2 regions of the Mitsuokella jalaludinii genome follow, and region 2 is predicted to be linked to the other one. Evidence: riboswitches for the same ligand, from Rfam matches in the RefSeq annotation. Region 2 holds a riboswitch; the other holds the start of a gene.

Region 1 (14,406 bases), 900 kb from region 2:
GGCGAGGAAGCCCTCGACCGCACGGCCTGCGACAGGGCTGCGGCCCGAGAACGCTTCGAGCACGGGGCGCGTCAGGAGCTCGAACGTCGCGTAGGACGCGAACGGATTGCCCGAGAGCGCGATGCCGAGCATATCGCCGACCGTGTAGGCGATGACAGGAGCGCCCGGCTTGATGCAGACGCGCCAGAAGAGGCGCGTGCCGATGAGGCGGACGACCTCGTGCATGATGTCCTTCTTGCCGACCGAGACGCCACCCGTCGTCAGGAAGAGGTCCGCCTTCGCCTGCCAGTCAGCGATGACAGCAGCCGCCTGTTCGGCGTCATCCGGCAGGATACCAAGCACCTCCGGCTCAAAGCCGAGTTCCCGCAGCCTGCCCGCAAGAGCGTAGAGGTTGCTGTTGTAGATCTTGCCGGGGCGCAGCGGCTCACCCGGCAGCACGAGCTCATCGCCCGTGCTCGCGATCGCGACGCGCGGACGGCGGAGGACCTTGACCGTGCCGAATCCCAGGCTCGCGAGCACGCCGAGATGTGCCGCCGTGAGCTCCGTGCCACGCTCGACAGCCCGTGTCCCCTTGCGGACATCCTCGCCCGCAAAGCAGTAGTTCTCGTGATGGTGGAGCTCGTACGGCACAAAAATGCGGCCATCCTCCACCGTGACATCTTCCTGGCGCACGACGCAGTCACAGCCCTTTGGGATGGCCGCGCCCGTCATCAGACGCACAGCCGAGCCCGCTGGCACTTCTGCCGCGAAGAAATCCCCGGCGCACTCCTCGCCGATGACCGTAAAGGCAGCCGGTGCCTCCTTCGTCGCCCCCTTCGTGCCGGCGGCCGCAAAGGTGTAGCCGTCGAGCGGCGAGCGGTCGAACGGCGGATTGTCAAATGTCGCGACAGCATCCTCAGCGAGGACGCGCCCGAGCGCCTCTAAAAGAGGCACCTCCTCGACGGCTTCGATTTTCTTCGTGTGTTCGAGCAGGACCGAGATGGCCTGCTCCAGAGAAATATCCTGCATGAGCAACCTCGCTTTACTTCTGGAAGGGGCAGATGGGATAGCGGCAGACCTCGCAGCGCATGCAGAGGCCGCCGATGCCGAAGTGGCGGATCTCCTTGCGCGTCACGCGGTCACCGGCAATCGCGCGCGGCAGGATCATGTCGAAGACCGTCGCCTTGTCGAACATGACGCAGCCAGGCAGGCCCATGACCGTGACCTCGCGTCCCTCGCGCACAGAGTAGCCGAGCAGGAACATCGCGCCCGGCAGCACAGGTGCTCCGTACGTCACGATGTCGACGCCGGCATCGCGGATGGCCGCCGGCGTGCGGTCGTCGGGGTCGACACTCATGCCGCCCGTGCAGAGGATGATGTCCATACCGAGGTCCAGGAGCTCCTCGATAGCCGCCTTCGTGTGCTCTGTCACGTCATCCGACAGACGGTGCTCCGCGATCGTCAGGCCGAATTTCTTGAGCTTTGCCGCGATGACCGGCGTGAAGGTGTCCTCGATGCGGCCGAGGAAGACCTCCGTGCCCGTCGTCACGACGCCAACCTTGAGGTCCTTGCGGTACGGCAGCAGGCGAAGGAGCGGCTCCGTACCTGCCGTGCGGCGCACCTCCTCCATCTTCTCGCGTGCAATGAAGAGCGGCGTCACGCGCATGCCCGCAAGCTTCATGCCCTTCTTGACCGGCATGTTCTGCGCGAGCGTCGCGATCGTGACATCCTCGAGCTCATTGACCGCATCAAAGCGGTCTTCATCGACCTGGAATACGCCGTCGCAGTCCGCGATGAGCTCGATCTTGCCCTCCTTCGGCGCCGTCGCCGTCATATGCTCGTTCTGGCAGAGCTCGCGTAGGACATCGGCCGCCTCATTCTCGTGCATCTCCGTCGCATCCTCATCCCAGACGTAGATGTGGTCCTTGCCGAGCGAGAGCAGTACGGGGACGTCCTCTTCCTGGATCACATGGCCCTTGCGGAACCGCGCATTCTTCGTCACGCCGCGCACGATCTGCGTGATATCGTGGCAGAGCACCTGCCCGACTGCATCGACTGTCCTGATTTCCTTCATCGCGCTCATCTCTCCTATCTGCTGCACACGTGCATATTGTGCGAATCATCAAAAATCAATCAAAAAGACCATCCTCCCGCAATTGCAAAAGGATGGTCTTCGCCCCTTGGATTTCGCCCCTTTTCAATCACGGAAGGCCCCGGCGTTTCCCCCGGGACCCTGGCTCGTCCACATAGCCAGCCCATGATGCCCGGCCTTAGCGGATTTCGCTCGGAGTCGTATCGTATCTTTTCTTATTTTAGCAGACTTGCTGCCCTTTTCCTATAATATTTTTCACACCTCATCCTCTTTATCGCCATCATCCGCACGTTCTCTCTTGAGCAGATGTGCCTTAGTGATGCCCTGCTCTCCGAAGCGCTTCTTGATGGAATCGATGGCGGCGTAGAGATTCTCCTTGCGCACCTCCTCGTGAAAGAGTGAGATGGCGCCTGAAGTGTCAAAGCCGGAAATAGCGATGCCGAGCAGGCGGATGCCCTGATGCACGCCGAGTGCCCGGTAGAGCGCGAGCGCCGTCTCGTAGATGTCGCGGTCGTAGCACGTCGCCTCCGCCAAGGTGCGGCTCCTCGTGTAGGTGCGGAAGTCGCCGAGGCGCAGTTTGAGCTGGATGGTCCGCCCCTTGCAGCCCTTGCGGCGCAGGCGGTAGCCGACTTTCTCGGAAAGGTCGAGAAGTACCCGCTCCACTTCCTCTACGGACTCGATATCCGCGGGGAATGTGACTTCCTTGCCGATGGACTTCGCCGCTTCGCGCGGCGCCACAGGCCGCGCGTCGATGCCCGAGGCCAGCGCGAGCAGGTGGTCCGCCATGTGCGCGCCGAGGCTGCGGACGAGCTTCTCGCGCGGCGTCCGCCGGAGCTGGCCGATCGTGCGGATGCGCAGCGCTTCGAGCCTGGCTGCCGTCTTCTCGCCGACACCCCAGATGCGGCCGACTGGCAGCGGGTCGAGGACGGCCTGCTTCCCCTCCTCCGTGATGATGACGAGGCCGTCCGGCTTCTCGAGATCCGAGGCCAATTTCGCGAGGAATTTATTCGGCGCGATGCCGACAGAGGCGACGAGGCCCGTCTTTTCGCGGATCTCCGCCTTGAGCTTCTCGGCATAAGCGCGCGGCGACTCCATCAGGAGCTCCATGCCCGTGAGGTCGAGGAACGCCTCGTCGATGGACAGCGGCTCGACGACGGGCGCGTAGCGCGCAAAGATCGCGAAGATCCCCTGCGACACCGCGCGGTAATGCGCGTAGTCGCCTTCGATAAAGATGCCCTGCGGGCAGAGCCGCTTCGCCCGCACGATTGGCATCGCCGAGTGCACGCCGAAACGGCGCGCCTCGTAAGAGCAAGTCGAGACGACACCGCGCCCGGAAAGCCCGCCGACAATCAGCGGCTTCCCGCGGTACTCCTCGTGATCGCGCTGCTCAATTGAAGCAAAGAACGCATCCATATCCACATGCATGACAAGCCGCTTCATCCAATCGCCCCCTTTCCTCTATTCTAGCGCAGGCCGAAAGTCCCGCGCAACCTTCTAAGACAAGACACCTGCTGGCCATTCCCCTGCGATGATCTAAAAAATACACCCCGCACTGGCAAGCAAGTCTTGCAGCGCGGGGTGTTCTGTTTGGATGTAGCAAATCATTCACTCCAGCACATAATCACAATCCATCGCATCATCGGCATAACTGGAATTTCCCGTGTATACCGTCGGGATGGGCTGTACTCGTTCCGTGCTCTCGGCGGTGCCAGCCAAAGCGATATTGACAGAAACCGGCAATACAAAAAGGATTGCTGCTGCGATGCCGATCAGGATATTCTTCTTCGTCATGATAATCACTCTCCATTTCTCCTATGATGCATGTATCTGTTTTCAGAGCTCTTTTCTTTTGACATCTTTATTATGACATGGAGAAGGCGATTTGAAAAACGGATAAATCCGATAAATCCATCGGTTAAACCGATTGGTTTTTCGACAGAGGTGCGGTACAATTGTATGGCAGCCACAACATAACGTCTGATAGGAGATGATTCCATGACGATTCAGCAAATGCGCTATTTCCTGGTCGTCTGCCGGCTTCAGAACATCACACATGCCGCAGCAGAGCTGCACATCGCCCAGTCGACACTGAGCCAGGCCATGCAGACCATCGAAGATGAGACAGGGCTCAATCTCTTCCTGCGCGCCGGCCGCACGATCCGGATCAGCCAGGACGGACAGAAGCTCTATCAGAAAGTCACCGCGCTCCTGCGCGAGGTCGATGCATTCGAAGACGGCGTGCGCGAGATGAGTTGCCGTCACGGCAAGATCAGCCTCGCCATCCCGCAGCAGCAGGCCTCCTTCTTGATCCCGCGCCTGCTTCACACCTTCCAGCACGAACACCCGGAGATACAGCTCGACATCGTCGAGCCGTACGGGGTGGAAGCGGCCCGTTTCGTGCAGGAGGAAAAAGTCGATCTCGCCGTCGTCAACTACGACGGCTCCACGCTTCCCGACCTCCAGTATCGGCGCATCGACTCTCGTCCTGTCAAATTCATCGCCTGGCCCGGCCATCCACTGGCAGACCGCCCGAGCATCAGCCTGGCCGAAGCCGCCCAGGAGCCGCTTGTCCTGCTGTCGGAGGAGTTTTTCGTTACGCGGCTCCTCATGCACACCTTCGCCGCGGCGCACATCGAGCCAAATGTCGCCTACTACTCGCCGCACCTCTCTACGCTCTACAGCCTCCTGCGCACCCACACGGCCCCCAGCATCCTCTTTGAGCAGGCCGTCACCGCTCTTTCCGATATCGTCACGATCCCGTTTGACACGCCGCTCTCGCTGACGAGCTGTATCATCACCAAAAAGAGCCGCCAGATCTCAAAAGACCAGCGGCTCGTCATGAAATTCATCCGTCAGCAGCTGCTTGCCCGCCAGGCAATGCCCTGAACACGAATTTATTTTTCAGCAGAGGCATGATTCACAGAATGGACGATGGTGCTCTGCCGCACGCCCGGATGAGGCGTGCGGTATTTTCTTCGTCGTACTCGATCTGCTCCGACCAGCGGCGCACGGCCTCGGGCAGATCCTCTGTCTCGGCGGCCAGCAGGTAGATGAAGACGACGTTGAAGCGCGCGTAGCGGCAAAGCGCCTCCATGCCATACCGCTCGGCCTTGTCGAGCTGGCGGTAGAGGACATAGGAAACAAGCTTCTCTGCCGCATCCGCTCCCTGCGCAGCGAGAAGTTTCGCATAGCGCGGCAGCAGCTTATGGCAGTCCAGGCGCAGGGCTGTGAGCTGCTGTGGCCAGGCGTCATCGATGGGTTCCGTATCCTTCATTTGCGCGAGCAGGAACGAGAACTGCGCGAGCGTCAGGCGAGCGGGCGGCAGCAGCCATTCGCGCGGTACCGCCTTGCCGAGGAATGCCAGCAGCGCGCCAAAGTCAAAGGACTGACTCTCGCCCTCCGCCCGCAGGCGCAAGCTGTCAACCGCGAGCAGCAGTTCGACCGCCTTCTCGCAGGCCAGGCCAAAGCCCGCAAGCTCGACACCGCCACTCATGATGAAGAAGCGCGGATGCATCGTGCAGACTTCGCATAGCGCCTCCTCGCCAATCTCGCGAATGAGGCGGCAAAGGCCGTCCGCGCGCAGGAAGGGGCAGTGCTCATCCGCCGTCAGGTGGAAGGCGTGCGTGCCGTCTGCCTGCACGTCGATGTTCGCGCGCAGCGCTTCACCCAAGGGGTCGTCCAGCGATGCATAATACGCCGCCGTCGCCTCGTCGATATCGATCTCCCAGCCGCGGCAGCAGCTATGCTGGCAGCGGTCGGCCTTGCAGGCGAAATCCTCTGCAAAGTCAGGCCAGACCGTGACGATTTCCTGCGGCTCACTCATAGCGTGTATCGATCACGCGCTTCGTCTTCTTCTCGGAGCGCGGCAGAACACCGATCTCGACGACCTTGACGAGCGGCGTGAAGCCAATGCGGCTCTTGACGCGCTCAGCGATGCGCTTCGCGAGGTCGAGGAAGTCGACACTGCCGTTCGTCTCGACGTAGAGGCGCATCGTGTCCTTGCCGTCGAGATGCGAAATGTGCATCTGGTATTCGCTCGAGACCTCGGGGAAGGTCTTGAGGATCTCCTCGATCTGGCTCGGGAAGAGGTTGACGCCCTTGATCTTGACCATGTCGTCCGTGCGGCCCTGGATCGTGTCGAGGCGCGGGAACTTGCTGCCGCACGGGCAGTCGCCCGGCAGGATGCGCGAGAGGTCGTGCGTGCGGAAGCGGATGAGCGGCGCCCCCTCTTTGCGCAGCGTCGTGATGACGATCTCGCCCCACTCGCCGTCGGGCAGGTTCTCACCCGTCTGCGGGTCGATGATCTCGATGTAGACGAAGTCATCCCAGTAGTGGATGCCGTCGTGCGCGTCGCAGCTGATGCCGATGCCCGGGCCGTAGACTTCCGTCAATCCGTAGATGTCGTAGGCGTCGATGCCGAGCTTCTCGCAGATGGACTTCCTCATCTTCTCGCTCCAGCGTTCCGAGCCGATGATGCCCTTGCGCAGGTGGATCTTGTCCTTGATGCCGCGCTTCTCGATCTCCTCGGCCAGCAGCAGTGCATAGGAGCTCGTCGCACAGAGGACTGTGCTCTCCATGTCCATCATCATCTGCAGCTGCTTCTCCGTGTTGCCCGGGCCCATCGGCACGGCCATGGCGCCGAGCTTCTCGCAGCCGGCCTGGAAGCCGATGCCGGCCGTCCAGAGGCCATAGCCCGGCGTGATCTGCACGCGGTCGCGATTCGTCACGCCTGCCATCGCGTAGCAGCGCGCAAACTGCGTGGCCCAGTCCTCGACGTCCTTGGCCGTATACGGGATGATGACGGGCTTGCCCGTCGTGCCCGACGAGGAGTGCATGCGCACGATCTTCTCCTCGGGCACGCTCATGAGCCCGAGCGGATAGGCGTCGCGGAGGTCCTTTTTCTCCGAGAACGGCAGTTTCTTGAAGTCCTCCGGAGAGGATACGCCGTCGATGCCGTGCTCGCGCAGGCGCTTGCCGTAGAAGCTGTCTGCGTGGAGGAGCTGGGCGATGCGCTCATTGACGAGCGCGAGCTGTTCATTCGAGATTTCCATAAAAATACCTGCCTTTATCTTCGACAAATCCACACATCCGTCACGGACGAGCCAACTCAAACGCATAGCGCAGGGCTTTCTCGTTGAGCGCAACGAACTTCGGCTTGACCTTCTCGCGGATGGCTTCGAGCACATCTTCTTCCGTCAGGAAGTCAAGCGCACCGCTCTCGAGAGCCGCGCCGAGCATGATGACGTTGAGCGTCTTCGGGTTGCCGATCGTCTCGACGGCCTCCTGACCGTCGAGGACGAGGACATGCGCCGCGTTCTCCCGGAGATAAGCGACCATCTCCGCCCCCGTGTAATCCGTGCCCTTGAGCGCCGCCGTAACGGGCATGATGGGATGCGAGTTGACGACGACCATGCCGTCCTTCTTGAGGTACGGCAGCATGCGCACGGCCTCCGCCGGCTCGAAGGCCAGCAGGAGGTCTGCCGTGCCGCGCCGTATCATCGGGCTCCTGACGCCCTCGCCGATGCGCAGGTGGCTGAAGACAGCGCCGCCCTTCTGGGCCATGCCGATCGTCTCCGCGCTCATGACGGGCAGCCCTTTCTTCATCGCGGCCGCCGCGATGAGCTTCGAGGCGAGCACCGTGCCCTGTCCGCCGACGCCCGTCAGGATGATATTCTTCTGCATCATTTTGCGCTCCCTTCTCGTTTCTCAAACGATGTGACCTCGATGGCATCGAACGGGCAGATGTCCGCGCAGATGCCGCAGCCCGTGCACTGTGAAGCGTCGACCATGATCTTGCCGTCCTCGACGACGATGCCGGGGCAGCCAATCTCGCGGATGCACTTCTTGCACTTGCGGCAAGCGTCCTGAAGGACCTCGGCCTTGCCGAGCGGCTTGACGATCGCGATGCACGGCGACTTGAAGATGATGGCCTTAACGCCTGGCTCAGCTGCCACATCCTTGACGGCTTTGATGGCTGCCTCGAGGTCGAGCGGATCGACCGTGCGCACCGTCTTGACGCCGATGCCCTTGAGCGTCTCTTCGATGGAGACCTTGTCGACGATCTGGCCCATCATCGTATGGCCCGTGCCCGGATGCGGCTGATGGCCCGTCATGGCCGTCGTCGAGTTGTCGAGGATGCAGACTGTGAGATCCGCCTGATTGTAGACACCGTTGACGATGCCCGTGATCGACGAGGCGAAGAAGGTCGAATCGCCGACAAAGGCAAAGCATTTCATGCCGGGCGTCACGGCACCGATGCCCTGCGCGATGTCGATGCCCGCACCCATGCAGAGGCAGGTGTCGACCATGTCGAGCGGCATGGCATTGCCGAGCGTGTAGCAGCCGATATCGCCGCAGAAGACGCTCTTCTGGCCCTTCATCGCGCGCTTGACCGCGTAAAATGAAGCGCGGTGCGGGCAGCCGGCACAGAGGACCGGCGGGCGCACGACGGAGACGGGCGGCTCCGGCAGCGCCGAGGTCTCCGCCTTCGGCCATCCCATAAAGGCGGCGATGTCATCGTAGACCGTATCACGCGTGTTCTCGCCGGCCCGCTTGACATCGCCCGTGAGCTTGCCGCGAATCTTGACGGGCAGCTGGTACTTGCCGCAGAGGAAGATGAGCTCGCGCTCGATGACGGGGTCGAGCTCCTCGATGCAGAGCACCTCGTCGAGCCCCTGCAGGAACTCCACCGCCAGCTTCTCGGGGAACGGGAAGGGCGTCGCGACCTTGAGCACGCGCGGCATTTCTCTCGCCTCATCCGCCCGCTCTGCGAGCGTCTCCGCGACGTACGAGTAGCTGACGCCCTGCGTCGCGATGCCGCGGCGGCACGAAGCACCGCCCAGCTCCAGCTGATTGCGTGCATACGACGAGAATACCTCACCAAGCTCTTCATTGCGCTGCTCGATTGCCTGATGCGCCCGGTACGAGAGGCGCGGAAAGATGACCCAGCGCGCCGGATCGCGCTCGAAGCCTTCCGGCTCATGGACGCAGTACTCGCTTTCATCCTTAACCGTGATGGAGGCATAGCCGTGGTCGATGCGCGTCGTCGGGCGCAGGAAGACAGGCGTGTGGTAGCGCTCCGAGAAGTCGAACGCTTCCTGGATCATCTCGTACGCTTCCTGCACGCTCGAAGGATCGAAGCACGGCACCTTGGCAAACGAAGCGAAGTGGCGCGTATCCTGCTCCGTCTGCGAGGAAATCGGCCCCGGATCGTCGGCGACGAGCACGACGAGACCACCCTTGACGCCGAGATACTCAAGGCTCATCAAAGGGTCCGAGGCGACGTTGAGGCCGACCTGCTTCATCGTCACAAGTGCGCGGGCACCCGACCAGGCAGCGCCCGCCGCCACTTCCATGCCGGCCTTCTCATTCGTCGACCACTCCACGTGGATCTTGCCATCCGGATTTTGTCGGGCAACCGTCTCGAGGACCTCCGTCGAAGGCGTGCCCGGATAGCCGGCGACGACATTGACGCCGGCTGCAACAGCCCCCATGGCAATGGCCTCATTGCCCATCAGATATTCTACATGCATAGCTTTCTCTCCCCAATTGCGATAATACTCCTCTATTATACTATGTGACACGACAAGATGCCACCTGTCGTAGATACATTTTACAACAGGTGGCATCTTATCATTCTGGTATGTCTCTCTTATGTCATTGTCTGCTCACTCATCAGCAGGTGCGAGGTAATTCTCCTCATCGTCCCAGTCGTCCGGCATGCCCTTGACGATGAGCACGGGGCAGTGTGCCTGCTGCAGGACGTAGTGGGAGACCGAGCCGACAAGCATGCTCCGGAACGTGCCAAAGCCGCGCGAGCCCATGATGATGAGGTCGCTCTGCTCCTCGTCGGCCACATCGCAGATGACTTCGCTTGGATTGCCGACCTCAACGCGCGTCCTCGCCTTGATCTCCGGCGGGACGACATGCATGAGATCCGCGAGGAACTGGTATGCCGCGATCTTGAGTTCTGCCGGCACGTAGCCGCTGAGGCTGACCTGTTCAAAGGCCGCCACATGCTTGTTGAGATCGACGACCATGAGGACCGTCAGGTGAGCCCCCGTCATGGCCGCGATCTGGATGGCCTCATTGACAGCCCGGAATGCCTGTCCCGAGCCGTCCGTCGGCACGAGGATGCGGTCGCAGCGAATGGTCTGCGGCTTCCGGTGCTGGATTTCCTCGATCAGCTCTTCTCTTTTCATCGTGATTCCTCCTTATTCCGCCGGTCCGGCAGCCGCGCTCTCATTGAGGCGCATCTGCTGCAGCTTCTGACGGTGAAGCTCGTCCTGCGCCTGGCGCTTCAGCAGCGCGCGCCGCGCCGAGAAGAATTTCGCGCAGAACAGGATGAGCGCGACGGCCATGTAGATCAGGAAGGCGCCGAACTCCTTCGAGATGTCGCCAAAGCCTGCGCCGCGCGAGATGATGTCGCGCACGAAGTGATATTCCCAGGTCAGCGGAAAGAGATGCGATGCGGCGACGACCCAGTCCGGATAGAAGGAGATCGGGCCCGTCGGCCCGCCGAAGATGAAGCCGCCCGGGATGAACAAGATCATGCGCGAGGACGCAATGCCCGGATTCGCCGCCGTCCAGCCGAACAATGTGCTCAGCGTGCCGACCGTCATGACGTAGAAGATCTGGACGGCGAGGAACAGTAGCAGGCTACCCGAGAACGTCATATCGCCCAAGAGGCGCAGGATGGCCATGCCGAAGACGAAGGAGACGATGAGGCAGGCACCGTACGGCACGAGGCGCACGAGGATGTCCCACGGCGTGCCCTCGAGCAGGATTTTGTCGAGCTGATGCGAGAGGCGCAGCCGCGGCACCATGCCGATTGTCGCGAACGTGAAGAACATCGAACCGAAGAAGAACAGGAAGCCCTGCACCTCGACATTGTAGTTGGAACCGTTCGGATTGAAGAGATTGCGGTCTGCCAGCCCGATCGTGCCGTTCAGGCTGTCGTTCGTGCTGCCCGGGTCACCCTGTGCCGCCGCATTGTCGAGGCCGATGAGCTCATTGAGCGCGACCTTGATATCCGAGGTCTGCGCCGTATTCGTATTGTCGTAGAACACGCCGATGTTGCTCGCTGCTCCCGTGTAGCGGTCCTTCTCGAGCCCGCGCGGGAAATAAACGACGGCGACCGCTTGGTCGCGGTAGAAGAGCGTCGTGGGGTCGACCGGCGTGTTGAGCACCGTCGTGACTTCCATGTACTCTGAGGCATCGATGCGGCTCGTGAGCTCATGGCTGTAAGCCGAGTTATCGAGGTCAATGACCGCCACCTTCGCATCATTCGAGATATTGCTGCTGAGCATCGTGCCGAGCACGATGCAGACGACGGCCGCGACCATCAGGCAGACCTTCTCGTACGGCATGCCCTGTCCCGAGAACAGGAAACGGATCTCATCTCTTAGTGAATTCACGTTCATTCACCCCAATCGTCATGCCTGGCATCACGCCGTCCTGCGGCTCCACGTAAATGCGGACCTGGAAGGCCGTGAGGTCGGCCTGTCCCTTCTCGCGCGACTGCTTGAGGTCGGCAAAGCCCGGGGCCTTCGTCAAGAGGCGGATCGTCCCCGGCACAGACTTGTCGCCCGCGACCGTGCGGCCCGTGATCGTATCGCCCTCAGATATGCCCTGCGCTTGCTTCTCGCTGATGTAGATGTCGTAGTAGCTGCGGTCGCTCTCCAGGAGCACGACAGGCGTGCCAGCGGCGACCATCTCGCCCTCCTTCGCGAGGACCTTGATGACGCGGCCGTCCTCCGGCGCGCGCAGCGTCAGGCGCTCCTTCTGGACTTCGAGCTGCTTGAGCTGCACGACGAGCGCCTGCTTCTGCTGCGTGAGCGCATCGATGTCGTTGCTCATATTGCCCGCCGCTTCGCGCTGCTGCGCGATGGTCGGCAGGCTTATGGAATCTGTATTGCCCGTATCCTGCGCGCCCGACAGCAGCTTATCGAGGAGCTGCTGCTGCTGTGTGACATTGGCCTCCGCGACATTCAGGGCCATCTCCGCATCGTCGAGCTGCGACTTCGCGATAGCACCGGCATCGAGCAGCGCCGACTTGCGGTTGTAGTCGATCTGGCTGTTCTTGAGCGTGGCCTGCGCCGCCGAGACGGCTGCGCGCTGCTGGTCGATCTGGCGGAAGCTCTGCTGTTCATCCGAGTCCGCCTTCATGTAGTTGACCGACTGCGTGCCGCCCGTCGAGCGGATCTGCGCGTCGAGCTGCGCAATCTGCGCCTTCGTGCGCTCGATCGAGAGGTCCGTATCCGTCGAGTCAAGCTCCATGATGACATCGCCGGCCTTGACCGTGTCACCCTCCTTGACCGCCTCCTTGAGCAGGCGGCCGCTCACGCTGTCGAATGACATCTTGACCTGTTCTGCCGTCAGGATGCCTTCTTTCTTCTCCATGCCAATCGCCACGGCATCATTGCCCTTGTAGAGCAACAGTAGTCCCGCCACGATGAGCACCGCGATAAAGATAGCCCCTGTGCGCAGGGCCTTTTGTCTCGTATTCATGTGTCAAATCCTCACTTTCGTCTTCTCTCTCATGCGTGTACCCGGCCCGACATCTTCTTGAGCAGGTGGATGAGCTCTTTCTGCTCTGCCTCACTCAGGCGTTCCATGAGCTTCGTGACGCGCAGATAATGCGGCGGCAGGATCTCATTCATGAATGCCCGCCCTTTCTCTGTCAGACAGACGATCTTGGCCCTGGCATCGTCGGGTGACGGCTTTGTCACAATCATGCCATCGCGCTCCATGCGCATGAGCATGTTGCTGATCGTCGCCTTTGTCACCCCAATCTTCGCGGCAATCTCAGACGGCGCAATGCCCTGCGGATTCTGGTGCAGGACGATGAGCAGGCAGAATTTCCCCTCCGACAGATGGTACTCCTTCTGCAGGACGTCGAGGATGCTCGCCTGGACTTCATCACTGGCTTGCTTGATCTCGAGCATAGCGATGACGGCCGCCGGATTGATTTCCGGCACAGTTTTCTTATGTGCCTCGAGTTCCTCCCAGCTCGGTATGAGTTCTCGCTTCATGATTCTCCTCCATTTAGTTAGCTTGCTAACTAATAGTATAGAGCTTATGCACACAAATGTCAAAAAGAGCTGCTGCGCGAGCAGCAACTCTTTCCTTCCCCGTTTCATGATTTCTTTTTCCAGCGGTCCAGCAGTGCGGCGATGATGTCCTCGTAGAAGTCCGACTGGTCCTGCGGATAGGCCATGTGCATCTCGACGAACAGCGTGCAGCTGCGCTGGCCAAAGCTGTGGATGGCCTCGATGCCCGTGCGCAGGCGCTGGCCGAGGTCGCGCACCTCCTCCTGCGAGGTATACTGGCTGAACACCAAGAACTGATTCCTGTCAAAGCGGCCGGATGCGCCGACAGGGCCCACGATGCGCCGGATCTCGTCTGCGATGCAGCCGAGCAATTCGTTGCAAGCCTCCTCGCCGTAACGGCGCAAGAGCCTGTCAATGGCGCGAATGCGGATGAAGACCGCGACGAAATTGCGATGGCCGAACCGGTACTCATCGAGGTACTGCGCGAGCAGGAACAGCAGTCCCTTGACATTGGCGAGTCTCGTCACGCGGTCGACAAAGAGGGCCTCGTGCGACTGCTGCTGCGCTGCTGCACATGAGCCAGTGCCTCCGCAGAGACGAAGTAACCCATGAGGCCCGCGATATTCCCCTGCACATCGTAGACCGGCCACTTCGTTGCGAGGATATTGCGCTGCACGCCGCGCGCCAAGCACTGCCCTGGCACGTCGCGGATCGTGAGGCCCTTCTCGAGCACATCGTGCTCATCGCGCTCAAACGGCTCGGGATGGACGTGCCAGTTCATGTCCTCATCCGTTCTTTCCAGGAGCTCCCGCACGGAATCGAAGTCGTAGAAGTCCAGGAACTTCTGGTTGACGCCGCGGAAGCGACGCTGATTGTCCTTCCAAAAGGCCGGCAGCGGGAAGCCCGTGATGAAGTTCTTCCAGAGCAGCTCCATGCTGTCTTCCGCGCCGTCTGACGGCAGGACGTACTGCGCGCGGCACTTCTCTTCGTAATGCGACATGTCCTGCGCATCCGACACACGCACGACACAGAAGTAGATGTCCTGCTCGCTGCTGGCGATGCGCGCGATGCGGTGCGTCTTCCAGATCAGCGTGCCGTCCGGCCCCTTCGTGCGGAATGCCTCGACGATGCTGCCGAGCTTCGACGCAGCCACGCGCTCCGGGATGGTCTTGAAGTCGAAGAAGTCGGCAAAGCGCTTGCGATCGGCATGGTAGATGGACTGCTCCGCGTACTCGGCCAGTGCTTGCCCGAGCGGCAGCTTGTGGAGCCCAGACCGCAACTGCG
Region 2 (14,406 bases):
ATCAGCAAAGCTGTGTCTTTGTGGCACGGTTTTTTACGATAGGAAGGCTTTTTTCGCGTGCGTGCGAGGAGAGCCTTTTTTGTTTGAGTAGACTTAGTCAAAGGAGGAAACACAATGAAACATTGGCAGAAGATGCTGGCAGCCGGCCTGGTGTGCACGGCTGCTCTCGGCTGGAACCAGACTGCGACAGAGGCGGCGTACCAGCTCAATCCGGAGGTGAAGCATGCGACGATGGCCCTGAAACAGGCATCGGAGATCGGCGTGCTCAAGTATGAGAATCCGGCACTCAAGGATATGGCCGATAAAGATGCCATTGTCGTCATGACATTTGGCACGACGTATAAGGATACGCGCGCCAAGACGATTGATGCGACGGTCAAGGCCATCGAGGCGGCGCATCCGGGTGTCAAGGTCGTGACGGCCTACACCTCGCACATCATCATCGACCGCGTGGCGAAGAACGAGGGTATCAAGTTCCCGACGCCGGAGGAGGCACTTGATGCCCTCAAGGCAGAGGGATACAGCCGCGTGGCACTCGTCTCACTCGACGTCATCCCGGGCATGGAGTACAACTACGACCTCGGCGTCTACCACAACTACAAGGACCAGTTCAAGAAGATGACGCTCGGCACGTCGCTGATGTACTGGCAGGGCCAGGAGGGCCAGGCCGATGATGTGACGCAGACCATCAAGGCGCTCGCGACGCAGTTTCCGAAGCAGGGCAAGCACGATGCCATCCTGATCATGGCGCACGGCACGCCGCAAGTCTCGAATGCCTATTACTCCGTCATCCAGGCCAAGATTGACGAGCTCGGCTACAAGAATGTCTTCGTCTACACGGTCGAGGGCTGGCCTTCGCTCGAGACGGTCATGCCGAAGCTCAAGCAGAACGGCATCAAGCACGTCACACTGATGCCGATGATGATGGTCGCCGGCGATCACGCCAACAACGACATGGCAGGCGCTGAGCCCGACTCGCACAAGTCGATCCTCGAAGCCGCCGGCTACAAGGTCGACGCCTACATCCACGGCATCGGCGAGAATGCGGCCATCCAGTCCCTCTACCTCGAGCGCGCCAACGATGCCTGGAATGCGCTCGAAGCGAAGTGAGAGGCGTGATATTTCTCATGGCAGAGAGCTTCATTTTCCGCTATAATGGATAAGTCGAAACTCCGAGCGAAAGCACTCTAAGGATGATGTCTTTCATCTATGAGGCTGAGCCTGGGTCAAACCCACAGGGCAGTGCTGGAAATGGCACTGCCTTCCGTTTTTGAAAAGGAGCTATGCACCATGAAAAAACTACTCACACTGATGGCAGTCTGCCTGCTCGCACTCGCGAGCGGCTGCGGAGGCCAAAGCCAATCGACCACATCTGCCAAGGAACCCGTGGAACTCCACGTCTCTGCAGCGGCAAGCCTGACCGATGTCATGAATGAGATCGGCAAGGCGTACGAGGAAGAGCACCCAGATGTCAAGGTCGTGTTCAACTACGGCAGTTCAGGGGCGCTGCAGCAGGCCATCGAGAATGGCGGCACGGCGGACCTGTTCTTCTCTGCGGCGCAGAAGCAGATGGACGCCCTCGACAAGAAGGGCCTGCTGAAGGAAGGCACGCGCAAAGATCTCCTTCAGAATGAAGTCGTGCTGATCGTCCCGAAGGACAGCGATAAGGACATCACCTCGTTTGACCAGCTGACGAGCGACAAGCTCCAGCACATCGCCCTCGGCGAGCCGAAAGGCGTGCCGGTCGGCCAGTATTCAGAGGAAATCCTCACAAAGCTCGGCATCCTCGATGCGGTCAAGGCCAAGGCTGTCTATGGCTCAGATGTCCGCCAGGTCCTCGCCTGGGTCGCTTCGGGCGAAGCCGATGCGGGGCTCGTCTACGCGACGGATGCAGCCATCTCGCAGGATGTCCGCGTCGTAGCCAAGGCCCCGGCAGGCACGCATAAAGACATCGTCTATCCTGCCGCCATCCTGAATGACACAAAACATCTCGATACGGCAAAGGATTTCCTGGCCTTCGTCTCGAATGATAAGAACAAGGAACGCTTTGCGAAGTATGGCTTTGAGGTGAAATAATGGAATACGCACCGCTCTTCCTCACAATAAAGACAGCTGTGGTGGCGACGGTGGTCACGTTCTTTCTCGGCATTGGCCTGGCTCTGGCCGTCGCGCGCATGCGGCGTTTCCAAGGGCTGGCCGATGCCGTTATTACGTTGCCGCTCGTCCTGCCGCCGACGGTCGTCGGCTTTTTCCTGCTGCTCGCCTTTGGGCGCCGCAGCGCTATCGGCAGGTTCCTCTTGCAGTTCGATATCACGATTGTCTTTACGTGGAAGGCCGCGGTCATGGCAGCCATCGTTGTCTCACTGCCGCTCATGTACCGCACGGCCCGTGGCGCGTTTGAACAGCTTGATCCCAATATCATCGGCGCCGCGCGCACGCTCGGCGTCTCGGAATGGCGCATTTTCTGGTACGTCCTTGTGCCGAATGCGCGCTCGGGTATCCTCGCGGGTCTCGTGCTCTCTTTTACGCGTGCGCTCGGCGAGTTCGGCGCGACCATCATGTTTGCCGGCAACATCCCCGGGATCACGCAGACGATGAGCACCGCTGTTTACGCCGCGGTGCAGGCCAACGACTACGATTTGGCCTTCGAGTGGGCGGTGGTCATCATCATCTTCTCGCTCGTCTTTGTCAGTCTGATGAATATCCTGATTTCACGTACTGGTGCGCCGCAGCGGCGGGAGGTTTGAGATGGAGTTAGATGTCAAGATTGAGAAGAAACTGCGCAATTTCACGCTCCGGGCCGATTTTACGCTGCGCGATGAGGTCTTTGCCCTGCTCGGCGCTTCAGGCTGCGGCAAGAGCATGACCCTCAAGTGCATCGCTGGGCTCGAGCGCCCCGACCGCGGGCGCATCGTGCTCGACGGCCGGGTGCTCTTTGACAGCGAGCAGGGCATCGACCTGTCCCCGCAAGAGCGGCGCGTCGGCTATCTCTTTCAGAACTTTGCCCTTTTTCCCAATATGACGATTGCCGAGAATATCCGCTTTGTCGCGCGGGGCACGCGGCAGCAGCGCGAGGCACGCGTGCGCGAGAATCTCGCGCGCTTCGACCTCACGGAGCTCGGCAACGCGTACCCGATGGAACTCTCGGGCGGCCAGCAGCAGCGCGCGGCGTTCGCGCGCATCCTCGCGTCCGATGCGAAGATCCTGCTGCTCGACGAGCCGTTCTCGGCGCTCGACCATTACCTGAAGTGGAAATTGGAGCTGGAACTCCGCGAGGTGCTGAAGTCGTATGGCGGCGCAGCCGTGCTCGTCTCGCACGACCGCGGTGAGGTCTATCGTCTGGCAAGCCGTGCCGCTGTCATCGAGCGCGGCCAGATGCAGCCGCCGCATACGCGCGATGCGCTCTTCGAGAATCCGCAGACGCTCGCGGCGACGCTCTTGACGGGCTGCAAGAATGTCTCGAAGGCGGAGCGTCTCGATGCGCATCGTGTGCGGGCAGCAGACTGGCAGCTCGACCTGACGGTCGCGGCGAGAGAGCCGCAGTCCGTCGCGTATGCGGGACTGCGGGCGCACTTCCTCGAATACCGCGAAGGGGCAGAAGACCCTGCGCGCAACATCTTCTCGATGGAAGTCGCGGATGTCATCGAGGATACCTTTTCGTATCTCGTCATGATCCGGAGCGCCGGGCATCAGGCCAGCTGCATCCGCTGGGAACTGCCGAAGGCAGAGTGGAGGGCTATCAAGGCACCTGTGCTTTCGGTATACTTCCCGCCGGAGAAGATCATGCTGATGGAGTCCTGATGCCATGCCCGTGGCGGCGGGGAAAGTCTGCATGCAGATTGTTCGGCAAGGATAGGAGGGATTATCATGAAACGGAGACAGAAGGGAATTCTGGCAGTCATCCTCGTGCTGCTCGTCGGCGCGGGAATCTTTGCCTATCATCACCATGAGGAAGCGGCAAAGCAGGCGGCTGCGCGGGAGCTCACGCTCTCAGGCAATGTCGACGTGCGCGAGGTGACGCTCTCCTTCCGCGGGAGTGACCGCGTCAAGGACATCCTGGTCGAGGAGGGCGATACGGTCGAAGAGGGGCAGGTCCTCGCGCGCCTCGACACGGATGAGCTCAACATCAACTTGCGCAAGACGAAGGCTCAGATCGCGGCGCAGCAGAGTACGGTCGCGAAGCTCCACAACGGCACGCGTGCCGAAGAGATTGCGCAGGCACAGCAGCGCTACAAGGCAGCTGAGGCAGCTGCCTCGAACGCACAGGGCATCTACGAGCGCCGCCAGGCCGTCTACGACAGCGTGGAAGGCGTGAGCGAGCAGGATCTTGACAACGCCCGCTCACAGGCTGAAGCCAAGCAGGCGGAGCTTGAGGCGGCCAAGGAGGCCCTGCGCGAGGCGCGCAACGGCCCGCGCTCAGAGGATATCGAGGCGGCTGAGGCCAATCTGCAGGCATTGGAAGAAGAGCAGTCGCGCGAAGAGTATCTGCTCTCGCAGTACGAGCTGCGCGCCCCGATGAAGGGCGTCATCCGCTCGCGGCTGCTAGAAGTGGGCGACATGGCCTCGCCCTCGACGCCTGTCTTCAAGCTATCCTTGCTCGACAAGAAGTGGGTCCGTGCCTACGTAAAGGAGAGTGACCTCGGCCACATCTACGAGGGGCAAAGCGCCAGGGTCTTCATCGACAGCCAGAGGGACAAGCCAATCGCTGGGCAGGTCGGCTACATCTCGGATACGGCGGAGTTCACGCCGAAGACGGTGCAGACAGACGAGCTGCGCACAGCGCTCGTCTACGAAGTGCGCATCTACGTCGATGACGCGGAGAACGTCCTGCGCCTCGGCATGCCGGCGACAGTCAAGATCGAACTTTGAGCAGGGGGTGATCGCATGGAGATCATCGAAGCGAAGGGGCTCAGCAAGGTCTTTGTCCTGAAGGACGGCAAGCAGGTGACCGCTCTGGGCGGCATTGACCTATCTGTGCCGGAAGGACAGCTCACCGCTCTCGTGGGCCCGGACGGTGCGGGCAAGACGACGCTGATGCGGCTCGTCTGCGGGCTCATGACCAAGACGGACGGCAGCCTGCAGGTGGCGGGCCTTGATGTCACGCAACGACCGCAGGCGGTGCAGGATCTGCTCAGCTATATGCCGCAGAAATTCGGCCTCTACGAGGACCTGACCGTACAGGAGAATCTTGACCTCTACGCAGACCTGCACGGTGTGACGCAGGATACAAGGCAGCAGCGCTTCCGCCATCTTCTCGAGATGACGGAGCTGGCGCCCTTTACGGAGCGCCTCGCCGGCAAGCTGTCGGGCGGCATGAAGCAGAAGCTCGGCCTCGCCTGCACGCTCGTGCGTTCGCCGAGACTCCTGCTGCTCGATGAACCGACGGTCGGCGTCGACCCGCTGTCGCGTCGCGAGCTTTGGCAGATCCTGCAGCAGCTCGTGCGCGAGGAGCGCCTTTCCGTGCTCGTCAGCACGGCGTACATGGAAGAGGCGGCACGCTGTGAAAAAGTCTATGTGCTCAATCACGGCCATTTCTTGAAAGGCGGTACGCCGGCAAAGCTGCGTGAGGTCGCAGCGGGCATGTGCTACAAGGTGACGCCGCCGGAGGGGATGCCCCTGCGCTCGCTGCAGAGCCGCCTGCTCGCGGAAAAGAGTGTTATCGATGCCGTGCCGTCTGGCGGCGTCGTCCGCTTCATCACGCGCGGTAATCCTGTGGAACTCAAGCCTCTCGCGCGCTTGTCGTTAACGGCTGAAGCCATCGAGCCGCGCCTTGAGGACGGCTTCATGACGCTCCTCAAGGAGGATGTACAGGAGCAGGGCGGGCCTGCTGTGCAGACTGCCGCGGCTTCGTCCGGGCAGATGGGAACTTTTTCGGAACGCTCGAGGGTGGCTGCGCCTGTGGAGATCGAGGTGCACGACCTCGTGCGCAGGTTCGGCGACTTCACCGCCGTCTCGCACACCTCATTCTCGGTGCACCGAGGAGAGGTCTTCGGTCTGCTCGGGCCAAACGGCGCGGGCAAGACGACGACGTTCCGCATGCTCTGCGGCCTTTTGCCGGCGACGAGCGGCAAGATCTCCGTAGCCGGCGTCAATCTGCGCACGGCCCGCATCGAGGCACGTGCGAAGGTCGGCTATGTTGCGCAGAAATTCTCGCTTTACAGCAGCCTTTCCGTTTATGAGAACCTGCGGTTTTTCGGCGGTGCCTACGGCCTCTATGGCGCACATCTCTACGCGCGCATCCAGGCCGTCCTGCGGGAATTTCACCTGCAGGACGTGGCGGACCATGCGGCCGGCAGCCTGCCGGGCGGCTACAAGCAGCGCCTTTCGATGGCCGCTGCGCTCATCCACAAGCCGGAGATCCTGTTCCTCGATGAACCGACGAGCGGCATTGACCCGCTGGCCCGCCGCACATTCTGGCAGAAAATCACGGCGCTTTCGGAGCGCGGCACGACGATCATCATCACGACGCATTTCATGGAAGAGGCGGAGTACTGCGATCGCTTCATGATACAGGATCACGGCAGGATGCTCGTGCTCGGCAGTCCCGAAGAGATCCGCCAGCGCATGCGCCTGCCGGATGCGACCATGGATGACATCTTTGTCGCGATTGTCGAGCAGGCGCGCAGTGAGGCGGAGAAGGATAGCAAGGCAAAGGGGGCGGTATCATGACAAGTGGATTCTGGCGGCGCCTTCTTGCACTGATGCGCAAGGAGACGCGCGAACTCCTGCGCGACAACAGCAGCCTGGCGCTCGGCGTCGTGCTGCCGCTCGTGCTGATTCTGATCATCGGGTACGGCATGAGCCTCGATGTCAAGAACGTGCCGACGGCCGTGGTCATCGAAGACAGTTCGCCCCTGGCCCGCCAGGCCGTGAGCTTCACGCAGGGATCGGAGTATTTTCAGCCGGTCTTTGTCACATCCCTGCAGGAGGGGGAGCAGATGATCCGCAGGCACGAGGTCGATGCCATGCTCGTCGTGCCGCCGGATTTCTCGGCGCGCTTTGCCGAGGGCAGGGGCAAGCTCCAAGTGATCCTCAACGGCACGGAAGCGACAACGGCCATGAGCGCACAGGGCTATTTCGAAGCGGGCATCCTGACGTGGGCGGCAGAGGAAGGTGCCAGGCACGGCCTGTCTGCCGGCGGCATCGAAATCGTCCCGCGCATCTGGTTTAATGATGCGAATACGAGCACGTGGTTCTATGTGCCGGGCATCCTCATGCTCGTCCTGACCATCAGCGGCGTCTTCCTGACTTCCGTCGTCATGGCGCGGGAATGGGAGCGGGGCACATTCGAGTCGCTGTTCGTCACGCCGATGAAGATCCTGGAGCTGATCCTTGCCAAGACCATCCCGTACTTTGTGATTGCCATGATCGGCATGTTGCTCTGCCTGGTGGTCGGCCGCGAGCTCTACGACCTGCCGATGCGCGGTTCGCTCGTGCTGATCATCGGGGAGTCGATGCTCTACCTCGTCGTATCGCTCGGCATCGGCCTCGTCATCTCGGCGCTGACCAAGAACCAGTTCCTCGCCTGCCATGTCTCGCTGATGATCAGCTTCCTGCCATCGGTCGTGCTGTCGGGCTTCCTGTTTGACCTGCATGCGGAGCCTGCGGCCATCCGCGTGGTCAGCAGCCTCATCCCGACGACCTACTATCTGGAACTCATGAAATCGCTCTTCCTTTCGGGCAATTACTGGCCGCTAATCGCGCGCGATACGGCCATCCTCCTGGGCTTCGCCCTCTTCTTCCTCGGCTGGGCCTTTCATATGACGCGAAAGAAGGTGGAGCCATGAACATTTCCCTGCAGCGTTTTCTGCGCCACCTTTATTTCCTCTGCCAGAAGGAGTTGCTCTCTCTCTTCAAGGACCCGCGCATGCGGATCCAGCTCGTCATGCCCGTCATCATCGAGGGCTTTTTGTTCGGCTATGCGGCCAACTACAACATCGAGGAAGTGCCGTATGCTGTCGTCGATCGTTCGGAGACCTCTTCGGCGCGCGATTTCCTCGCGCATGTCGCCGGTGCCCCGACGTTCTCGTGCTATGCAGTCTGTGGCAATGTACAGGAAGTCAGCACACTCATCGATGCCGGCGAAGTCCTCGGCGGCATCATCGTGCCCGAAGACTTCGAGAAAAAACTGGAACATGGCGAACCGGCGCCTGTACAAGTCATCACGGACGGCCGCAATCCGATGATCGCCTCGATGGTCAAGAGCTACGTCACAGAGATCGCCGCTTCTTGGAGTGAGGCGAAGGGCTTTTCCAGACTGCCGGTCTCCATTGAGACGCGCACGTGGTTCAATCCGAATCAGCTTTCGCGCTGGACCTTCCTGCCTTCATTCCTCGCGATGATTGCCTTTGTGCAGGTCATGTTCCTCGCGGGCCTCTCGATTGCGGAAGAGCGCGAGCAGGGTACATTTGATCAGCTGCTCGTCACGCCGTTCTCGCCGACGGAGATCCTGATCGGCAAGGCGACACCGCCGGTGATCGTCGGCCTGTTTCAGGCCGCGATGGTCTTCCTCATTGCGCGGTTCTGGTTTGAGGTGCCGTTTGCCGGCAACTTGTTCACGCTGCTCTTGACCCTCTTCATCTTCATGGTCAGTACGACAGGCCTGGGCCTTTCCATTTCGTCCGTCGCGAAGAATATGCAGCAGGTTCTCGTTTACCTGCTCGTGCTCATGATCCCGATGGTCCTGCTGTCCGGCCTCGTGACGCCAATCCACAATATGCCGGAGTTCCTGCAGATCATCACGTACGCCGACCCCATGCGCTTCGTCATCGATGCCGTGCGCCGCATCTACCTCGAGGGCGCGGGCCTTTGCGACATCGCCTGGGACTTTGTGCCGATGCTCGCCGTGGCGGCTGTGACCATGCCGCTGGCCGGCTGGCTCTTCCGCCATAAAACGACATGACGACAAAAAGGGGCTGTGGACAAAATGGTTTTACATTTTGTCACAGCCCCTTTTCCTGGTTCGATCCCTGCTTTGCAGGTCAGCGTATCTTGGCGTGCTCGCGGACGAATGTTTCGATGTTGGCGAGATGCGGGTTCTTGCGGAGCTCGTCTGGTTCATAGGTGATGAGCAGGCTGCCGGTGTTCAGGGCGACTTTGGCATCCGTGACGCCGCTGAATGAACGGACGAACGAGGAGACCTGATCGGCGAGCTTGTCATTGCCGGCGAGCGCGAGGTTGTAGACGCGGATGCGGCCGGGCGCGTAGCTGGCGATATCCGTGCCGGCGAGAAAGGCGTGCAGGGAGATGGACTCTGCCTTGTCGACGGCTTTGCGCGCGGTCTTTCCCGCAAACGCCTTGACATCATGCTCGAGTTTCCCGGCGTGCTGCAGGCCGTGGAGAATGGAGAGCAGGCCCCAGACTGCGCCGAAGGCGACATGGAGTTTCTTCCCCGTGAAGATCGTGGCGATGGTTGCGATGCCGCTGACCGTCAGGGGCAGGCCGAGGGGCAGTCGCTTGAATGATTTGTTCATGCATATTCCTCCTTTGTATTGCATATGAGAATGATTCGCCGTAAAACAGAGAAATCCTCTCAAAACCCCTTTTCATCTGCAAAAAAGTGTGAGAGAATAGGGAAGTATCATCGAATTTTTGTTTATTAGAGGAAGGATTTCAGGAATATGATAGAAGTGCAGCATCTCGTGAAGAGATTCCCGCACAAGGACAAGGCGGGGCGGGCGGCCTTCAAGACGGCCGTCGATGACTTGACGCTCTGCGTCGGGAACGGCGAGATCTTCGGGCTGCTTGGCCCGAACGGCGCGGGCAAGACGACGACGATCCGCATGATGACCATGCAGGCGCGGCCGACGAGCGGCATCATCCTCTACGATGGGCTCGATACGCGCCGGGATGCGCGGCGCATCAAATCGCTTATCGGCGTCGTGCCGCAGCACGTCAACTTCGACCAGGACCTCACGGTCGGCGAGAATCTGGAGCTGCACGCACGGCTGCATCACATGGGAAAAGAAGAGCGCCGCGCGCGCATCGAGGAGCTCCTGCGCTACGTCGAGCTTGCCGATGTCATAAACGACGGCGTCAGGCGTCTCTCGGGCGGGATGAAGCGGCGGCTGCTCATCGTGCGGGCGCTCCTGCACCGGCCGCGCATCCTGTTCCTCGACGAGCCGACGGTGGCGCTCGATCCGCAGGTCCGCCGGCGCATCTGGGCGCTCGTCAAGGATATGGCCAAGGGCGGTGTGACGGTCTTTTTGACGACGCACTACATCGAGGAGGCAGAAGCGCTCTGCGACCGTGTTGCCATCCTCTCGAAGGGCCATCTCATCGACCTCGACACGCCGGCGAATCTGCGCCAGAAGATGGATCTGCCGAATCTCGAGGAAGTCTTCCTCGCGCTGACGGCGGAGGACGGTGCCGCTGGGAAGGGAGGGCGCGTATGAACATCAAGGAGAATCTCTTTGACATTGCGACGGTGTTCTGGCGCGACTGGGTCGTGCTCAAGCGGCGCATGGCGAAGTTCATCCTCTCGCGCATGGTCGCGCCGATGCTCTACCTCGTCGCGTTCGGCTGGGGCCTCGGGCGCAGCATCGAGGTCAGCTCTGGCACCTACCTCGATTTCCTCGTGCCGGGCATCCTCGCGCTCAATTCCATGAACATCAGCTTCAACAGCATCACACCGGTGCACGCGGAGCGCATCTACCACAAGAGCCTCGAGGAGTACATGATCGCGCCAATCTGGCCCGACGCCTTCCTGATCGGTAAGGTGGCGGCCGCTGTCGTGCGCGCACTCATATCGTCGGCCATCATCGTCATCCTCGCGCTGCTCTTCGGTGCGCATTTCCAGATGACACCGCTCTTCCTGCTCGTACTCGTGCTCAACTGCATCGTCTTTGCGGAGATCGGCTTCCTCGCGGCGATGAAGATCCGCACGTATGAGGAGATGGCGCAGGTCAATACCTACATCCTGCTGCCGATGTCCTTCCTCTGCGGCACGTTCTTCACGACGCAGTCGCTGCCGACGGTCGTGCGCTATTTCATCGAGCTGCTGCCGCTCACGCATACGAGCTACCTCCTGCGCGGCATCGGCAGCGGCGCGGAGGTATCGTATCTCTCCATTCTCGTACTGATCGCCTATGCGGCGGGCGGCTGGCTCTGGGGCAGCCGTGCCTTCCGCAGGCTGACCGAATAGATAAAAAGAAAGGAACTGCATCTTGTTCAAGACCATACTCCATCATCACGCCTCGTCGTGCAGCGATTGTACGAAGCTCTGCTGCACGAAGATCGAGGATTTCTCGGTCAAGATCGGCCGCCTGACCATCTTCGACCATGTCAACATCCACATCCATTGCGGCCAGCTCACGGCGCTCATCGGGCCGAATGGCGCGGGCAAGAGCACGCTTTTAAAAGCCATCCTCGGCGAGGTGCCGCATGGAGGGAGTCTCCATTACGTCGACGCGAAGGGCAAGCATACGGGCCATCCCGTCATCGGCTATGTGCCGCAGTACCTGCGCTTCGATGTGAGCTCGCCGACGAGCGTCATGGACATCTTCATGGCCTGCCTGACGCGGCGGCCCGTCTGGCTCTGCTCGGCCAAATCCCTGCGCCCGCGCGTCCTGAGGAGCCTCGAGCGCGTGCGCGCCGCGCACCTCATCGACCGCCGCCTCGGCGCGCTGTCGGGCGGCGAGCTGCAGCGCGTGCTCCTGGCGCTCGCGCTCGACCCGATGCCTGACCTCCTGCTTCTCGACGAGCCTGTCTCAGGCGTCGACCAGAACGGCCTCGAACTCTTCTATGAGATTGTTGCAGATTTGCGCGAGAAGGAGGACATGGCCATCATCTTGATCTCGCACGACCTCAACATGGTGGCCAAGCACGCCGACCAGGTCGTCCTGATGAATAAGGGCGTCGTCATGAGCGGCACGCCGGAAGAGGTCTTTGCCGACCAGCGCACCAAGAAGATCTTTGGCATGCTGGCTGGTGAATCCGCACAGGAAGCGGCGGCGGATATCCCTGCGGGCACGCAGGACACGGCTGGGGATACAGCAGATGAAGCGAGGGGGGCGGATGCATGATGGATACGATTTACAGCTTGATGGATGCGGTCCTGCCGTTTGCATGGCTCGGCAGCAACTTCATGAAGAATGCCTTCCTGGCCGTGCTGCTCGTCACGCCGCTCTTCGGCCTGATCAGCACGATGGTCGTCTCGAACCGCATGGCGTTCTTCTCGGATTCACTCGGCCACGGCGCGTTTACCGGCATCGCCATCGGCGTGCTCCTGGGCTCCGTTTCGCCGCTCTTGTCGCTCGTCGTCTTCTCGGTCGTCTTCGCGCTCTTCATCACCTACATCAAGAACAAGAGCACGGCTTCGACGGATACGATCATCGGCGTGTTCTCAGCAACGGCCATCGCGCTCGGCCTCATGATCATGAGCCACGGCGGCGGCTTCAACAAGTTCTCCTCGTTCCTCATTGGCGACATCCTGTCGATCACGCCGGACGATCTCTCGGCGCTGGCCGTCGTCTTCGTGCTCGGCCTCATCGCCTGGGGGCTGCTCTTCAACCAGCTGCTCGTGCTCTCCATCAATTCGTCATTCGCGCGCAGCCGCGGCATTCCCGCCTTCTGGATCGAGAGCGCCTTTGCCTCGCTGCTCGCCGTCGTCGTCTCCATCAGCATCCAGTGGGTCGGCATCCTGATCATCAACGCGATGCTCGTTCTGCCGGCGGCCGGCGCGCGCAATATCGCCAACAACGTCAAGCAGTACCACCTCTTCTCGGTGCTCATCGCGATGTTCTCGGGCTTTCTCGGCCTGATGCTCGCCTACTACTTCGACATGGCCGCCGGTGCGACGATCGTCGTGATCTCCTCGGTGCTGTTCTTCCTGACGCTCCTGTTGAAGCCGTACTTCAGCTGCTGAAGGTGGATATTATCGGTCCGCTGGGGGCAGACAGGGAGCGGAATCTGTGATAGGATAATAGGTAATGTTCATACGATACAGGAAGGGGCTTTCAGAATTGAAGACGACGATTATCGGCATTGCGGGCGGCACGGGCTCGGGCAAGTCCACATTCACGAACCGGCTCAAGGCGCATTTCGGGGACCGCGTCACGGTCATCTATCACGATGATTACTACAGGGCACATGACGAGATTCCGTTTGAGCAGCGCCAGTACATCAACTACGACCATCCGGACTCTTTGGAGACGGACCTGCTCGTCGCGCATCTCAAGGCGCTGCGTGAGGGAAAGAGCATCGAGTGTCCCGTCTACGACTTTACGCGCCACACGCGCTCTAAGGAGACGAAGGTCATCGAGCCGAGCCAGGTCATCATCGTCGAGGGCATCCTGATCTTCCAGGATGAGCGCCTGCGCAATCTCTTCGACATCAAGATCTTCGTCGAGGCCGATGCCGATGAGCGCATCCTGCGCCGCGTGCTGCGCGATATGAACGAGCGCGGCCGTGACCTCGAGAACATCATCAGCCAGTACTTGACGACGGTCAAGCCGATGCACTATCTCTACGTCGAGCCGACGAAGAATCTCGCCGACATCGTCATCAACAGCGGCCTCAACGATGTGGCCTTCGACATCATGAAGACGAAGATACAGGACATCCTCGAGAACGGGGAGTCCTAATACAAGAAAAGCAGCCTGCCCGCGAGGGAGGCTGCTTTTTGCATCAAAAAACCCGCTCGAAAGAGCGGGCATGATTTCAAGTGGTGCGCTCGGGCAGAGTCGAACTGCCGCTTTCGGCTCCGGAGGCCAACGTCCTATCCACTGGACTACGAGCGCATGTTGTTCACTGGGAACAAAAGATAGTATAGCATGAAACGCACGGGCTTGTCAATTTTGTCTGCTGTGCGTCAGGGATCGGTGCGCATGCCGTGGTTCTTGGCGCGGCTCACTTCGATGAGGTCACAGACGCGGTCTGTCAGCACAGAGAGCACGAGGTAGAGGAGCACGCAGACGGCGAAGATGGCGAACGGTATGGCAGCCACCATGATGACGACCTCCAGGATGTGATAATCCACGCGCAGGCGGATGTACTCGCAAAGGAATGCGACGAGAGTGATGAGCATGTAGCCTTTTGCCCAGTCCATAAGATCTCCTTTCTGCCGGCTCCATAGACGCCGACCCAAATGAAATGGCGAATTGATGTTCAATTTGAGAATGGTTCCATTATAGCACGGAGCAGGCCAATATCAAGGAGGATTTGGTGCATCTTACAGCAATGCGATGAAGAAAATTCAAGCAAGAAAAAACGCCCCGTCAGTACGAGAAATACGGACGGAGCGCGGTGCAGCGGATTACCGCTTGTGGTTCTTGAGGAAGTTCTCGATGCGCGCGAGCGCCTCGGAGATCTTGTCGATGGATGTCGCGTACGAGCAGCGTACATGGCCCTCGCCGCAGGCACCGAAGGCGGAGCCCGGGATTAGGGCGACGTGCTCGGCCTTGAGGA

The links. Region 2 has a riboswitch for molybdenum cofactor ahead of modA (molybdate ABC transporter substrate-binding protein). Riboswitches for the same ligand answer to the same signal wherever they lie in the genome.
Region 1: linked by a shared signal. The riboswitch ahead of QDI87_RS08950 (molybdopterin-binding protein) and the one ahead of modA (molybdate ABC transporter substrate-binding protein) in region 2 are both predicted to bind molybdenum cofactor.

The regions. Positions count from the first base shown of each region.
Region 1 covers NZ_CAKMXA010000001.1:1,912,356-1,926,761, reverse strand. Annotated here, with positions in the region: gene glp (gephyrin-like molybdotransferase Glp) at 1-1,008, opposite strand, end outside; gene QDI87_RS08950 (molybdopterin-binding protein) at 1,022-2,053, opposite strand; molybdenum cofactor riboswitch at 2,154-2,281, opposite strand; gene QDI87_RS08945 (DNA polymerase IV) at 2,327-3,511, opposite strand; gene QDI87_RS08940 (hypothetical protein) at 3,677-3,862, opposite strand; gene QDI87_RS08935 (LysR family transcriptional regulator) at 4,067-4,957, shown strand; gene fliB (flagellin lysine-N-methylase) at 4,989-5,894, opposite strand; gene QDI87_RS08925 (phenylacetate--CoA ligase family protein) at 5,887-7,122, opposite strand; gene QDI87_RS08920 (indolepyruvate oxidoreductase subunit beta) at 7,163-7,756, opposite strand; gene iorA (indolepyruvate ferredoxin oxidoreductase subunit alpha) at 7,753-9,603, opposite strand; gene QDI87_RS08910 (universal stress protein) at 9,739-10,272, opposite strand; gene QDI87_RS08905 (ABC transporter permease) at 10,285-11,493, opposite strand; gene QDI87_RS08900 (HlyD family secretion protein) at 11,468-12,580, opposite strand; gene QDI87_RS08895 (MarR family winged helix-turn-helix transcriptional regulator) at 12,610-13,104, opposite strand; gene QDI87_RS08890 (GGDEF domain-containing protein) at 13,209-13,649, opposite strand; gene QDI87_RS08885 (sensor domain-containing phosphodiesterase) at 13,646-14,406, opposite strand, start outside.
Region 2 covers NZ_CAKMXA010000001.1:1,010,070-1,024,475, reverse strand. Annotated here, with positions in the region: gene QDI87_RS04845 (sirohydrochlorin cobaltochelatase) at 115-1,110, shown strand; molybdenum cofactor riboswitch at 1,159-1,297, shown strand; gene modA (molybdate ABC transporter substrate-binding protein) at 1,291-2,076, shown strand; gene modB (molybdate ABC transporter permease subunit) at 2,076-2,747, shown strand; gene QDI87_RS04830 (sulfate/molybdate ABC transporter ATP-binding protein) at 2,749-3,801, shown strand; gene QDI87_RS04825 (efflux RND transporter periplasmic adaptor subunit) at 3,868-4,869, shown strand; gene QDI87_RS04820 (ATP-binding cassette domain-containing protein) at 4,885-6,669, shown strand; gene QDI87_RS04815 (ABC transporter permease) at 6,666-7,787, shown strand; gene QDI87_RS04810 (ABC transporter permease) at 7,784-8,902, shown strand; gene QDI87_RS04805 (HMA2 domain-containing protein) at 8,982-9,473, opposite strand; gene QDI87_RS04800 (ABC transporter ATP-binding protein) at 9,621-10,394, shown strand; gene QDI87_RS04795 (ABC transporter permease) at 10,391-11,143, shown strand; gene QDI87_RS04790 (metal ABC transporter ATP-binding protein) at 11,166-12,023, shown strand; gene QDI87_RS04785 (metal ABC transporter permease) at 12,023-12,865, shown strand; gene udk (uridine kinase) at 12,963-13,583, shown strand; tRNA gene QDI87_RS04775 (tRNA-Arg) at 13,665-13,739, opposite strand; gene QDI87_RS04770 (hypothetical protein) at 13,811-14,047, opposite strand; gene QDI87_RS04765 (pyridoxal phosphate-dependent aminotransferase) at 14,255-14,406, opposite strand, start outside.